DNA from 3 places in the Vibrio fortis genome. Region 1 is predicted to be linked to each of the others. Evidence: riboswitches for the same ligand, from Rfam matches in the RefSeq annotation. Region 1 holds a riboswitch; each other region holds the start of a gene.
What was found. A riboswitch is a leader RNA that binds a small molecule or an ion and turns the genes downstream of it on or off. The one in region 1 is predicted to bind thiamine pyrophosphate.
Positions count from the first base shown of each region.

Region 2: another riboswitch for thiamine pyrophosphate. It lies ahead of thiB (thiamine ABC transporter substrate binding subunit); the one in region 1 lies ahead of thiC (phosphomethylpyrimidine synthase ThiC).
Region 3: another riboswitch for thiamine pyrophosphate. It lies ahead of thiD (bifunctional hydroxymethylpyrimidine kinase/phosphomethylpyrimidine kinase); the one in region 1 lies ahead of thiC (phosphomethylpyrimidine synthase ThiC).

Region 1 covers NZ_AP025487.1:3,194,201-3,198,222, reverse strand. Annotated here, with positions in the region: gene OCV50_RS14255 (multicopper oxidase family protein) at 1-1,161, shown strand, start outside; gene crcB (fluoride efflux transporter CrcB) at 1,271-1,654, shown strand; TPP riboswitch at 1,721-1,819, shown strand; gene thiC (phosphomethylpyrimidine synthase ThiC) at 1,978-3,918, shown strand; gene OCV50_RS14240 (thiamine phosphate synthase) at 3,918-4,022, shown strand, end outside.
Region 2 covers NZ_AP025487.1:2,879,379-2,883,400, forward strand. Annotated here, with positions in the region: gene thiP (thiamine/thiamine pyrophosphate ABC transporter permease ThiP) at 1-1,555, opposite strand, end outside; gene thiB (thiamine ABC transporter substrate binding subunit) at 1,626-2,618, opposite strand; TPP riboswitch at 2,671-2,790, opposite strand; gene OCV50_RS12720 (flavin prenyltransferase UbiX) at 2,834-3,457, opposite strand; gene mpl (UDP-N-acetylmuramate:L-alanyl-gamma-D-glutamyl-meso-diaminopimelate ligase) at 3,497-4,022, opposite strand, start outside.
Region 3 covers NZ_AP025488.1:815,541-819,562, reverse strand. Annotated here, with positions in the region: gene OCV50_RS18210 (ABC transporter permease) at 1-712, opposite strand, end outside; gene OCV50_RS18205 (ABC transporter ATP-binding protein) at 765-1,547, opposite strand; gene thiD (bifunctional hydroxymethylpyrimidine kinase/phosphomethylpyrimidine kinase) at 1,537-2,397, opposite strand; TPP riboswitch at 2,503-2,614, opposite strand; gene OCV50_RS18195 (hypothetical protein) at 2,766-3,212, opposite strand; gene OCV50_RS18190 (MAPEG family protein) at 3,303-3,692, shown strand.

The DNA.
Region 1 (4,022 bases):
GAGAAGGTTGTCATCCGTTTTACTAATAAGCTCGCAGAGCCAACCACAATCCACTGGCATGGCTTAAGAATCCCAATCGAAATGGATGGCGTGCCGTTCCTAAGTCAGCCTCCTATCATGCCTGGAGAGACCTTTGTTTATGAGTTTACTCCACCAGATGCGGGTACTTTCTGGTATCACCCACATATGAATAGCGTTAAGCAGTTAGGAATGGGGTTAGTAGGGCTGATCATTGTTGAAGAGTCTCAGCCCGTTGCTTTTGATGAAGAGTTACCGCTGATGCTTAAACATTGGCATCTTGATAAGCAAGGGCAGTGGAAGGACCTGATGATTCCACGAATGAGTGCTCGTATGGGTACTCCTGGCGAGTGGAGCAGCGTAAATGGTGTTCATGAACCGAACTACCAGATTAAGCAATATGCGACAACACGCCTGCGAATCGCAAATGTCGATAATACGATTACCTATCCTATTGCGGTCGAGGGGGTAGAGGCTTGGGTTATTGCTATCGATGGTAACCCTGTCAAAACCCCTTATCGACTAACACAACATAAGATTGGCCCGGGCATGCGAGTGGATATTGGATTTGTGGCTCCGACTAAGGGCACCACTATAAATGTCTTACAGATGAAAGGACGCTTTCCATTCTCATTATGTTCATTAGAAGTCGTGGACTCAAACTTGCCATCTGAGCAGACATTACCTGCTTTACCACTCAACCCGGTTCCTAATCTAGACCTCGAAAATGCCACCGAGATCGATTTTCTATTTGAGTGGGAGGGGGCGATCAGTCCGACAGGAAAAGATGGCAAGTCGATGCCAAAATTCTGGCTGACGAACAAGCGCGCATGGGAAGGGATGAGTAAGGATAATATTCCTCAACCGCTTGCGACATTAGAGCTAGGAAAGACATATATATTCGATCTCAAAAACGTAACTCAGTATCACCATCCGATCCATATCCATGGTCATACATTCACTGTACTTGAGCTGGATGGAAAGAAAGTTGAAGAGCCATTCCATACTGATACGGTTCTGCTTGGTAAGAATGGCAGTGCGAAAGCAGCGTTTGTTGCTGATAATCCTGGCCGTTGGATGTACCACTGTCATGTGATTGAACACATGAAGACGGGCTTGATGGGTTATATCGAAGTAAAGTGACACCTGTAACTTTTTAATCTTGAAATTTATCCAAGTAATTTATTCACTAATTATCTCGAAAAAAAATCGAGTAAGGCTAGAATATCCTTAAGTCTTATGTGGGGGAATTATGGGTCAGTTTTCAATTTTGGGGTTTATTGCCATCGGCGGTGCATTTGGTGCGTGCTCTCGTTATCTAATTTCTGAGTTATGTGTTGTGTTATTGGGTCGTGGTTTTCCATATGGCACCCTGACGGTGAATGTCGTCGGTTCGTTTATTATGGGTCTACTCATCGCCGCATTCGAAAATGAGATGCTCGCAACTGAACCGTGGCGTCAGATCATTGGGTTAGGCTTTTTAGGTGCATTAACAACGTTTTCCACTTTCTCTATGGATAACGTGTTATTGATGCAGCAGGGTGCTTTTTTCAAGATGGGACTCAACGTGCTACTTAATGTGGTATTGAGCATTTCGGCAGCCTGGATTGGTTTTCAGTTGCTAATTAAGAGTTAGTTCTCTAGATTCGTATCAAAATCACACAGGTCGGCTTGGTTTAACCAAGCCGATTTTATATACTGAATTCACTTGTCGGAGTGCCATAAGGCTGAGACCGTTCATTCGGGATCCGTTGAACCTGATCAGGTTAATACCTGCGAAGGGAACAAGAGAAGATATCCTTGCTGGAATTCTCTCTAGCAGACCTATCATTAAGCTAAGCATTAGGCCGTTTTTGCCCGCCCTGGGTATACCTATGTTCAGCTCCTCTTGTCGCATCTTTCCGCCAAGCATTTTTATCCGAATTTATTATCTAGAATAACGAAGCAAGGAAAAATGCTATGTCGAATCGCAAGCAAGCGAGACTGGAAGCAAAACAGTTTATAGAAACTCTCTCGGTACAACCGTATCCAAATTCAACCAAGGTTTACGTTGAAGGCTCTCGAGCCGATATTCGTGTTCCAATGCGTGAGATATCTCTTGCGGATAGCTTGATCGGTGGTACCAAAGAAGCGCCAATCTTTGAGCCAAATGAGCCTATTCGCGTTTATGACACATCGGGTGTTTACACTGACCCACAACATGAAATCGATCTTCATCACGGCTTACCGAAGCTGCGAGAGAGTTGGATTGAGGAACGTTCAGATACCGAACTACTCGATGACGTGAGTTCGGTTTACACCAAAGAACGCCTTGAAGATGAAACCTTAGATGAGCTTCGTTACGGCAATCTACCACGTATTCGACGTGCTAGAGATGGCCAATGTGTAACTCAAATGCACTATGCTCGTCAGGGAGTCATTACTCCAGAAATGGAATACATTGCCCTGCGTGAAAATATGGGTAGAGCCCAGTATCGCGACGAAGTGCTCACACAGCAGCACCCAGGCCAGAGTTTTGGGGCTAACCTGCCTAAAGACATTACACCAGAATTTGTTCGCAAAGAGGTCGCTGAGGGGCGCGCGATTATCCCTTCCAATATTAACCACCCAGAATCGGAACCAATGATTATTGGCCGAAATTTCCTTGTAAAGGTTAACGCAAATATCGGTAACTCTTCCGTGTCATCTTCTATTGAAGAGGAAGTTGAAAAGTTGGTATGGGCAACTCGCTGGGGCGGCGACACAGTAATGGATCTATCTACTGGGCGTAATATCCATGAGACACGCGAATGGATCTTGCGCAATAGCCCAGTGCCGATCGGTACGGTTCCTATGTATCAAGCACTAGAGAAGGTTAATGGCGTTGCTGAGAACCTAAACTGGGAAGTGATGCGAGACACCTTGATTGAGCAAGCTGAGCAGGGCGTTGACTACTTTACGATCCATGCAGGCTTATTACTTCGTTATGTGCCGATGACGGCGAAGCGTGTGACGGGTATCGTTTCGCGAGGCGGTTCAATCATCGCTAAGTGGTGTTTGGCTCATCACCAAGAAAGCTTCCTATATACGAACTTCAGAGAGATCTGTGAGATCTGTGCTAAGTACGATGTCGCTCTATCACTAGGTGATGGTTTACGTCCAGGTTCTGTCGCTGACGCTAATGATGAAGCTCAGTTTGCCGAACTTCGCACACTGGGTGAGTTGACTAAGATTGCTTGGGAATATGATGTTCAGGTGATTATTGAAGGTCCTGGTCACGTGCCTATGCATATGATCAAAAAGAATATGGACGAGCAGCTTGAACATTGTCATGAAGCGCCGTTTTATACGCTAGGCCCACTCACAACAGATATTGCACCCGGCTATGACCATATTACCTCAGGAATAGGTGCTGCGATGATCGGTTGGTACGGCTGTGCGATGCTCTGTTACGTAACACCAAAAGAGCACCTTGGTTTGCCCAACAAAGAAGACGTTAAAACCGGCCTGATTACCTACAAGCTTGCTGCTCATGCAGGCGATTTAGCGAAAGGTCACCCTGGTGCGCAAGTACGTGATAACGCTCTATCAAAAGCGCGTTTTGAGTTCCGTTGGGAAGACCAATTCAACCTTTCTCTTGATCCTGAAACGGCCCGAGCTTTCCATGATGAAACCTTGCCACAAGAGTCAGGTAAGGTTGCTCACTTCTGCTCTATGTGTGGACCTAAATTCTGTTCAATGAAGATCTCGCAAGAGGTGCGCGAATACGCCAAAGACACAGAGCAGGTTGCTGCTGACCAAGCGATATCGATCAAAATGCTTGATGATCCACTAGAGGGGATGCGTCAAAAATCGCAAGAGTTCCGTGAAACGGGATCTGAGCTCTATCATCCGGCTGCTACCATAGAGGCGGCTGATTAATGAATAAAATCCTTATTCCGTCATCATTGATTGAGCTAACTGGCTTGGTTCAACAATGTTTGTTGTTGGCGAAAGAGCAGGGTTTTATTATCGAAAATGTTGAG
Region 2 (4,022 bases), 310 kb from region 1:
TGAAACTGAAGCTACCCACACTCAGTATCAGTAGGCTAACAGACACCACCGCTGCCGCTTCCATCTGATAGCTGCCCAGCAGCTGAAACAGGTATAAAGGTAGAGTTCTAAAGTCTGCGCTTCCAAACAGCGCGATTGCACTCAAGTCCCCCATCGACAACATGAAGCTAATCGAGAAAGCTTGCGCCATCGGTTTACGCAGAGCACGCCACTCCACCAACTTAAATCGGTGCCACCCTTTCATACCTAAACTCGCACACAAGTACTGATATTGCTGGGCAACGTGCAGCATAGGCTGAGCTAAGTTTTTAATCACGTACGGGAGCGCCATCAAGCTATTAACGGCAATCACAACAAAAAAGGCTAAGCTAAACACATCGGTTATTGAGCGAAGCAATAGAAAGATACCAGTGCTCACCACCAAGCCGGGAGTCACCAAAATAATGGTGCCGATGAGCTCAATCTTATCAGCGCGAAAGGTCTTGTTTTGCAAGCGCCATGCTCGACTGGTCATCAAAATGGCGACCCCGACTAATAGTGCAATCACACTTGCACTAAGTGCCACTTTCAGTGAGTTCAACAGCGCTAACCAAAACGGCTCGCTGGTTAGCACCGTTATCGCTTCACTGTTTAAACCACCCACAATCACCATCAACAGTGGAGGTAAAACCAGTAATGAGGCTACGATGATCCAAAAGCTATCCCAAGCTTTTGAACTATAGGTGTCCTTAACCAAGAACTTCGCTTCAGACAATTGGCCAACGCTGACGGATACAGGCTTGGAAAGGCGTTGAATACTCACAGCCAATACACCACAGAGCAGCATCTGCCAGATTGCTAACAGAGCCCCAGCTTGAAGATCAAAATCAAATTTAATCGCTTGATAGATAGCAAGCTCGATGGTTGTTGATTTAGGGCCACCACCCAGAGCCATCACAGTCGCGAAGCTAGTAAAGCAGAGCATAAATACCAAACCACACACATGAGGCAACTGCTGTTTAAGACGCGGCCATTCAACCCATTTAAATTTGTCCCAGTGACTCATTCCAAGGTGAGCACACAACTTGTGTTGCTCAACCGGAACCGTGTCCAGAGCTTGAAGTAGCAGCCGACTTGCATAGGGCAAATTGAAAAAGACATGCGCGAGCAAAATACCATTCAATCCATAGATGGAGAATGGCAGATCCAGTTCAACCGTTTGGAGCAGTTTAGCGAGCCAGCCACTGTTACCATAGATAGCTAAAAGACCAAAGACACCAACCAAAACAGGCAGAACTAAGGTTGATGCGAACAATCTTAGCAGCAGAGAACGCCCTGGAAATTGACGACGTGACAAGGCATGTGCGACTGGAATAGCAAAAACGACACTCAACAAAGTAGATAGCGTCGCTTGATAGAAACTGAACTTGGTAACGTGCCAGTAGTAAGGATCAGACCATACTTGACTGATATCAAGAGAAGGGGCATTGCTTAGCAATGCCCCTACCGATGAAACCACAAAGGCGGTAATGATCATCGCGACCCAAATACCCACCTTAGGTGTATTCTTTAACATAAAGGGTGATTGTCTCGATGTTTATCCTCTAAAATAGATAGAGGCTGAGTACCCAACACTGGGCACTTAATTAAAAAGTCAGGGCGTTTTGCCACTCACGAATCCACGGCTTACGCTTCTCTGCCACTTCCTCTGAGGTAAAGCTCAGAGATTTTTTAGGCATAGTTAGCTGATCAAATCCTTTCGGCAACTCCACACCTGTCACTGGGTACATCCAGTTACCGGTTGGCATCGCCGATTGGAATTCATCACTTAGAATGAATGCCATGAACTCATCCGCTAGCTTCTCATTATCACTGCCTTTCACTTTTGCTGCCACTTCAACTTGCGTGTAATGACCTTCAGCAAAATCTGCAGACGCGTACTTAGTGTCGCTCTCTGCAATGATGTGATAAGCCGGAGAAGTCGTGTATGAAAGCACCATATCTGACTCTCCCTCTAAAAACATAGAGTAAGCCTCAGACCAACCTTTAGTTACGGTCACGGTTTTCTTTGCTAGCTGTTTCCAAGCTTGCGTTGCATCATCGCCATAAACCGACTTCATCCAAAGCATCAAACCTTGGCCTGGAGTTGAGGTACGAGGATCTTGGTAAATCACTTTTAGATCATCACGCTGCTCAACCAACTCTTTCAAGCTCTTTGGTGGGTTTGATAACTTTTCTGTGTTGTAGATAAATGAGAAGTAACCGAAATCATAAGGAACAAAGGTGCTGTCGTCCCAGCCATTAGGTAGCACAACAGAAGAGGTATCAACGCTGTGTTCAGCAAGTAGGCCTGTTTTCTTCGCTTCCGCCATCAAGTTCTGGTCAAGACCAAGCACAACATCGGCTTTGCTGTTACCGCCTTCTAGGCGCAAGCGGTTAAGAATAGAAACCCCGTCCTCCAACGCAACAAAGTTGACGTCACAGCCACATTTTTCTTCAAACGCTTTTTCCACAGCTGGGCGTGGGCCCCAATCTGCAGCGAAGGAATCGTAAGTATAAACAGTTAACGTATTATCGGATGCTAATGCGGAAAAAGAAGCAGCTGTGGTTACAGCAAGAGTGGTTAATGCAAATTTCACTGGACGCTCTCCATGGTCTGAGCGGCACAGGCTTGAGGGAGGACAATGGAAAAGTACTGCCTAACTCAATTCCTACGCCAGCATTATCTGGTTCAGGTTTACGGGTCCCAAGTTGATACTTGATCTCAGCCGCCATTCATAATTTGAATGGTTAGCTCCCCGATGAGTGAGCAGAATTGTAATTGTATTTTAACCAATAAGCTACAAAGTTCGCCTTAATGGCGCTGATCGTAACCCCATCTTGGCACTAACCCCTGCTCTATGCCCAAGTGGTCAAGAATGCGAGCTACCATGAAATCTATGAGGTCATCGATCGACTTTGGCTGATGATAAAAGCCAGGAGCAGCAGGCATGATAGTCACGCCCATGGTCGAGAGTTTGTGCATATTCTCTAAGTGCAGAGTTGAGAATGGCGTCTCTCGAACGACGAGAAGCAGTTGACCGCGCTCTTTCATGACCACGTCTGCAGCGCGTTCAATTAAGTTATCTGACATACCGTGAGCAATCGACGCAACACTTCCTGCCGAGCAAGGGCAAACCACCATCTGCTTGGGAGCTGCGGACCCAGAAGCAACAGGAGAGAACCAATCGTCTTTGCCACACACTACTAAACGGTCAGGGTCGCAATCTAGATGTTTAACCAACGCTGCTTTAGCAGCATCCGGGCCTGAAGGCAGTTTGAGATCATGTTCGGTCGCAAGCACCACTCTAGCCGCCGACGAGATCAACAGGTAAACCTGATAATCAGCGGCGAGCAAGCACTCTAATAAGCGCAAACCATATGGGGCACCGGAAGCGCCAGTGAATGCGAGGGTAATCGCTTTACTCTGTTTCGTCATGATCTCTCGTACTTCTAAAATCGATTGGAACGCGTGTATTTAACCTTTGGCTGCCAATCCATCAAGCAATTTCTGATGAATGCCGCCAAAACCACCATTGCTCATCACCAAAATTTGATCGCCTGGTTGTGCTTGCTCAACAATGCTCTTCACGAAGGCATCGAGGTCATCACTGACTACTGCGGGTTGGTGGCAAGCATCTGCGACGTCTTGAACCGACCAATCAATGTTGTCTGGTTGAAACAAGAAGGTGCTGTCGGCTTGCTTTAACGAATCGGCAAGGGTTTCTTTGTGAACCCCTCGTTTCATCGTAGCAGAGCGAGGCTCTAACACAGCGATAATTTTATTGTTGCCGACCTTATTACGTAAACCACCCAAGGTTAGTTCAATTGCCGTTGGATGATGTGCAAAGTCGTCGTACACCGTTACCCCTGCCACTTCCCCTTTAAGCTCTAAACGGCGCTTAGTATTGATAAATTTCGCCAAAGACTCACACGCCAAGTCCGGAGTCACACCCACGTGTCTTGCGGCCGCGATCGCCATCAAGGCATTATTAACGTTATGG
Region 3 (4,022 bases), on a different replicon from region 1:
TCAGTAACTTGTCAGTGATGAAGTAAAGAGAGATAGAGAGCACAGCCAAGATAAACAGCGCAGCGAACATTTCATCAATGATCATTCGTGCATTAGCTTGCAGCATTAGATACCCAAGCCCTTCACTCGAACCGACCCACTCGCCGACTACCGCGCCGATAGGTGCAATCACCACCGCCACACGCACACCCGATGCCAAGGTCGGCAATGCAGCCGGCAGTTGAATATGGCGAAGCCGTTGCCACTTAGTCGCCCCCATCGTTTGAGCTAAGTCGAGGTAACCCCGAGGCGTATTACGCAAACCGTCGTAGCAACAAGTCGTTACAGGAAAAAAGATGATGATCGCCGCCATCACCACCTTGGAGGCAATGCCGTAGCCAAGCCACAGCATCAAGACCGGAGCGATAGCAAACACAGGCACGGCTTGGCTGGCAATCAATATCGGCAGCAACCAACGTTTAAGCGGTTCGAATAACAACATTTGAAGTGCGAAGAACAATCCCATCGATAAGCCAAGTAGCAGCCCAAAAAGGATCTCTTGCGCTGTTACCCACGTGTGCTTGAGCAATACGTCATAGCGTTCAATTAGCTTGTTAAACACTTCCACAGGCGCTGGCAGAATAAAGCTAGGCATTTCAAATACCACAACCACCAACTGCCACAGACCCAGAATAATTGCGGTGCTTATCACGACACGCAGTAACGGGCTCATAGAGCGATCCTCATGGTTCAATACTGATTGAGGCTTGGTTAGCGCTTCGGAACTATGCATAGTCTTGCTCCAGCTGCTCCAAGATCTGTTGCTGAATGCTGGCACATTGGCCGTCGATGGTTCTAGGTGGCAGTGTTGTCGGCACTTTCAACGCTTGAGCTGAAGCAGGTGTTCCCTGCAGCACATAAAGATGATGAGCGAGTCGAACCGCCTCTTGTGGATCATGAGTAATCAAGACAACGGTCTTATCTTGAAGCAGATGGGCTGCTAACGTTTGCAGTTTATGCCTTGTGACCGCATCTAACGCTGAAAACGGTTCATCCATCAACACGATTGGTTTGTCTTGCATCAGCGTACGCGCCAATGCCACTCGCTGACGCATACCACCGGACAATTGTTGCGGCATAGCGTGAGCGTATTCAGCAAGCCCAACGGATTCAAGCAACGACATTGCGCGCTGCTGAATCTGTTCACTGCTTTGTGAAATGCTCTCCATACCTCGCCAACCTTTTCCTGAGAAGCGTTGACTGAGGCAAACATTGTCAATCACCGACAACCAAGGCAACAAAAGGTCTTGTTGTGCCATATACGCGATTCGACCTTCCAATGGCTCACCGTCACTGGTGTGTAACCCACCCTGCCACTCGATATTGTGACTCAGTAAACCAGCTAGATAACGAAGAATTGTGGTCTTTCCGCAACCGCTTCGTCCAAGCAATACCGTCCATTGCGCTGCCGCAACCGACAAGTTAAGACCTTGCAGTGTCGATCGTTCGTTATCGAGGTAGCGAATGCTGGCGTTGGTCAACTCAACGCCAAGAGGCTTATCGCACATCCGCATGGCCTGCGTAAAAATGATTCACTGGACCGTGACCTTGACCTACGTCCAATTGATCGGCATGCGCGATCGCCTCAGAGATATAGCGCTTACCTAACTCAACGGCTTGAGTAAGGTCATTACCTTGAGCAAGGTAAGACGCGATAGCCGAAGAGAGCGTACAGCCAGTACCGTGTGTGTTCTTGGTTGGGAATCGTTTTGCACTGATGAGGGTTGTTCTTGTAGGCAGAATCAGTAGGTCATTGCTGTTTTCATCTTGCTCTAAATGCCCACCTTTCAACAACACCGCTTTCGCGCCTAATGCTCGAAGCTCTTCAACCATGTCTTGCATATCAGCTTCGCTTTCAGGAACAGGTTTTCCTGTCAGTGCCGCACCTTCCGGCAAATTTGGGGTGATGATGTCAGCGAGTGGAATCAGCTCTTCTTTCAAAGTGCTGATGGCTGACTGCTCAAGCAGTAGATCGCCACTGGTCGCTACCATTACTGGGTCAATAACCAGATGTTTCGGTTGGAACTGCTTAACCTTGTCCGCGACCACCTTGATGATGCTTGAATCGGCCAACATCCCAACTTTCACTGCAGCAACGTTAAGATCATTGAAAACAGCATCAAGCTGGCTAGAGACATGATCGAGAGGAATGGGGAAAATAGCAGAAACGCCCTGAGTGTTCTGAGACGTGATCGCAGTGATCACTGAACAAGCAAAGCTGCCTGTTGCAGACATCGCTTTGATATCAGCTTGAATACCTGCGCCGCCGCCACTGTCTGAACCCGCAATGGTTAATACAATAGGTGTGTCTGAAGGAATAGATTGAGTGTCGATTTTTGTGCTGGAATGCTGGGTCATGGTCGCTCCTACCATCGAAAAGACGCAGGAGAACCGCACTAAAACTAAGAAGATTAGGCACCAGAGATCGTAAAAATAGACATAACGAATCGAAGTACCGCATAGGTTTTAGTGTCAATAGTTCCCTACGCCAGTACTAACTGAATCAGGTTCAACGGGTCTCGAAATTCGATCTCAGCAAATACAAAACGATGTAGTTGCCCCCCGACTATTGCAGCCATACTAACAGCACTATCACGAGGGAGGTAATAATTTTGCAGATTATTATTTACCAAAGCGTGAACGAAAGCGTTTTCGGGCATAAAACCATCAGCTTTGGCGATAGTATCTTGGAGCGTTAGTTTTACTCATTAAGTCTATGTGTGTGTCTATTCCCAGAACTTCCACCATTTTTGGCTGTTCTCTTCTCTTTTGGCTTGGCCTTGCTCTGAGCCTTTGCCTTCCTCTTTGCGAACTTGCTCTGCTTTCTTCTCTTTTTGTTTTTCGAGCCCAGATTTCTTATCTTTTAGTTTCTCTTTTAGATCCTCAACTTCCTCTTGTTCAACCTCTAAATCTTCTATCTCATTCTCTAGCTTTTTCTTATCTTTTTTATTTTTAACTTTCTTAGCTTTTTTCTTTTTCTCTTCGATTAACTCTTCGAGTTCTTCATCGCGGTCCTCAATCTGCTTTTCAGCCTTTTCAATGTCGGAGGACGACTTTATCTCTTCTAAGTTTGGTTTCCCTTTTCCCGCCCATTCTGGTTTTTCCGAGAAGGCGACTGGAGAAACACACATTAGAACGCTAACTAAAGAAATAATCTTAACTGGTCTCATAATCTACTCCTTTAAACAATACCAATTAACATTATATAACACTGGCTGATATCATCAGGGAAATTGACCAACGAATAGATCTTAGGATATCCATTGAATACGCTAATTTACTGTTTAATCGCCGCAGCTCTGCTTCCCTACCTAGCGAAAGTCCCGGTTGCTGTCGCTATGAGCCGACTCGGTGGTTACGACAATAATCATCCGCGCGACCAGCAGGCGAAATTGAAGGGATTTGGAGCTCGTGCACTTGCCGCGCACCAAAATGCGTTTGAGTCTCTCATCGTATTTTCAGCTGCGATACTTCTCGCCATAGCAACTGACACTGTCAACGAGAGCGTGCAGTTGTTTGCAATTCTCCATATCGGTTTTCGAGTGGCTTACCACATTTTGTATTTGGTCAATATTGGGGTTATGCGATCGATCTCTTGGTCGTTTGCGATAGGCTGTTCGTTTTTGATTATGGGACAATGCTTGGTGAGTTAATCAAAGATCACCAAACTAATTTCAAAAATCACGATCTCTATAAGCTCGAAAATAGCCTACGTTCGCGTGTTAGGCATGCTGGACACAAAAAAGACCTTATATCCTATAACTACAGACAGTTACGGATATAAGGTCTTTTTTAGTTTATTACAGCTAGTTTTCGTAACGCTGCATCTTCATGGTTGATGTATCTGCGCCAGCTAGGAAACCTTGCGCAGCAGAAGCACTCATAAAGCTTTCCATCGATGCATCCGCATCATCCAGCGATTCCCAATGCACAATCACGCGCCATGTATCGCCATCCACTAATCCAGATTCACGCTGAATAAA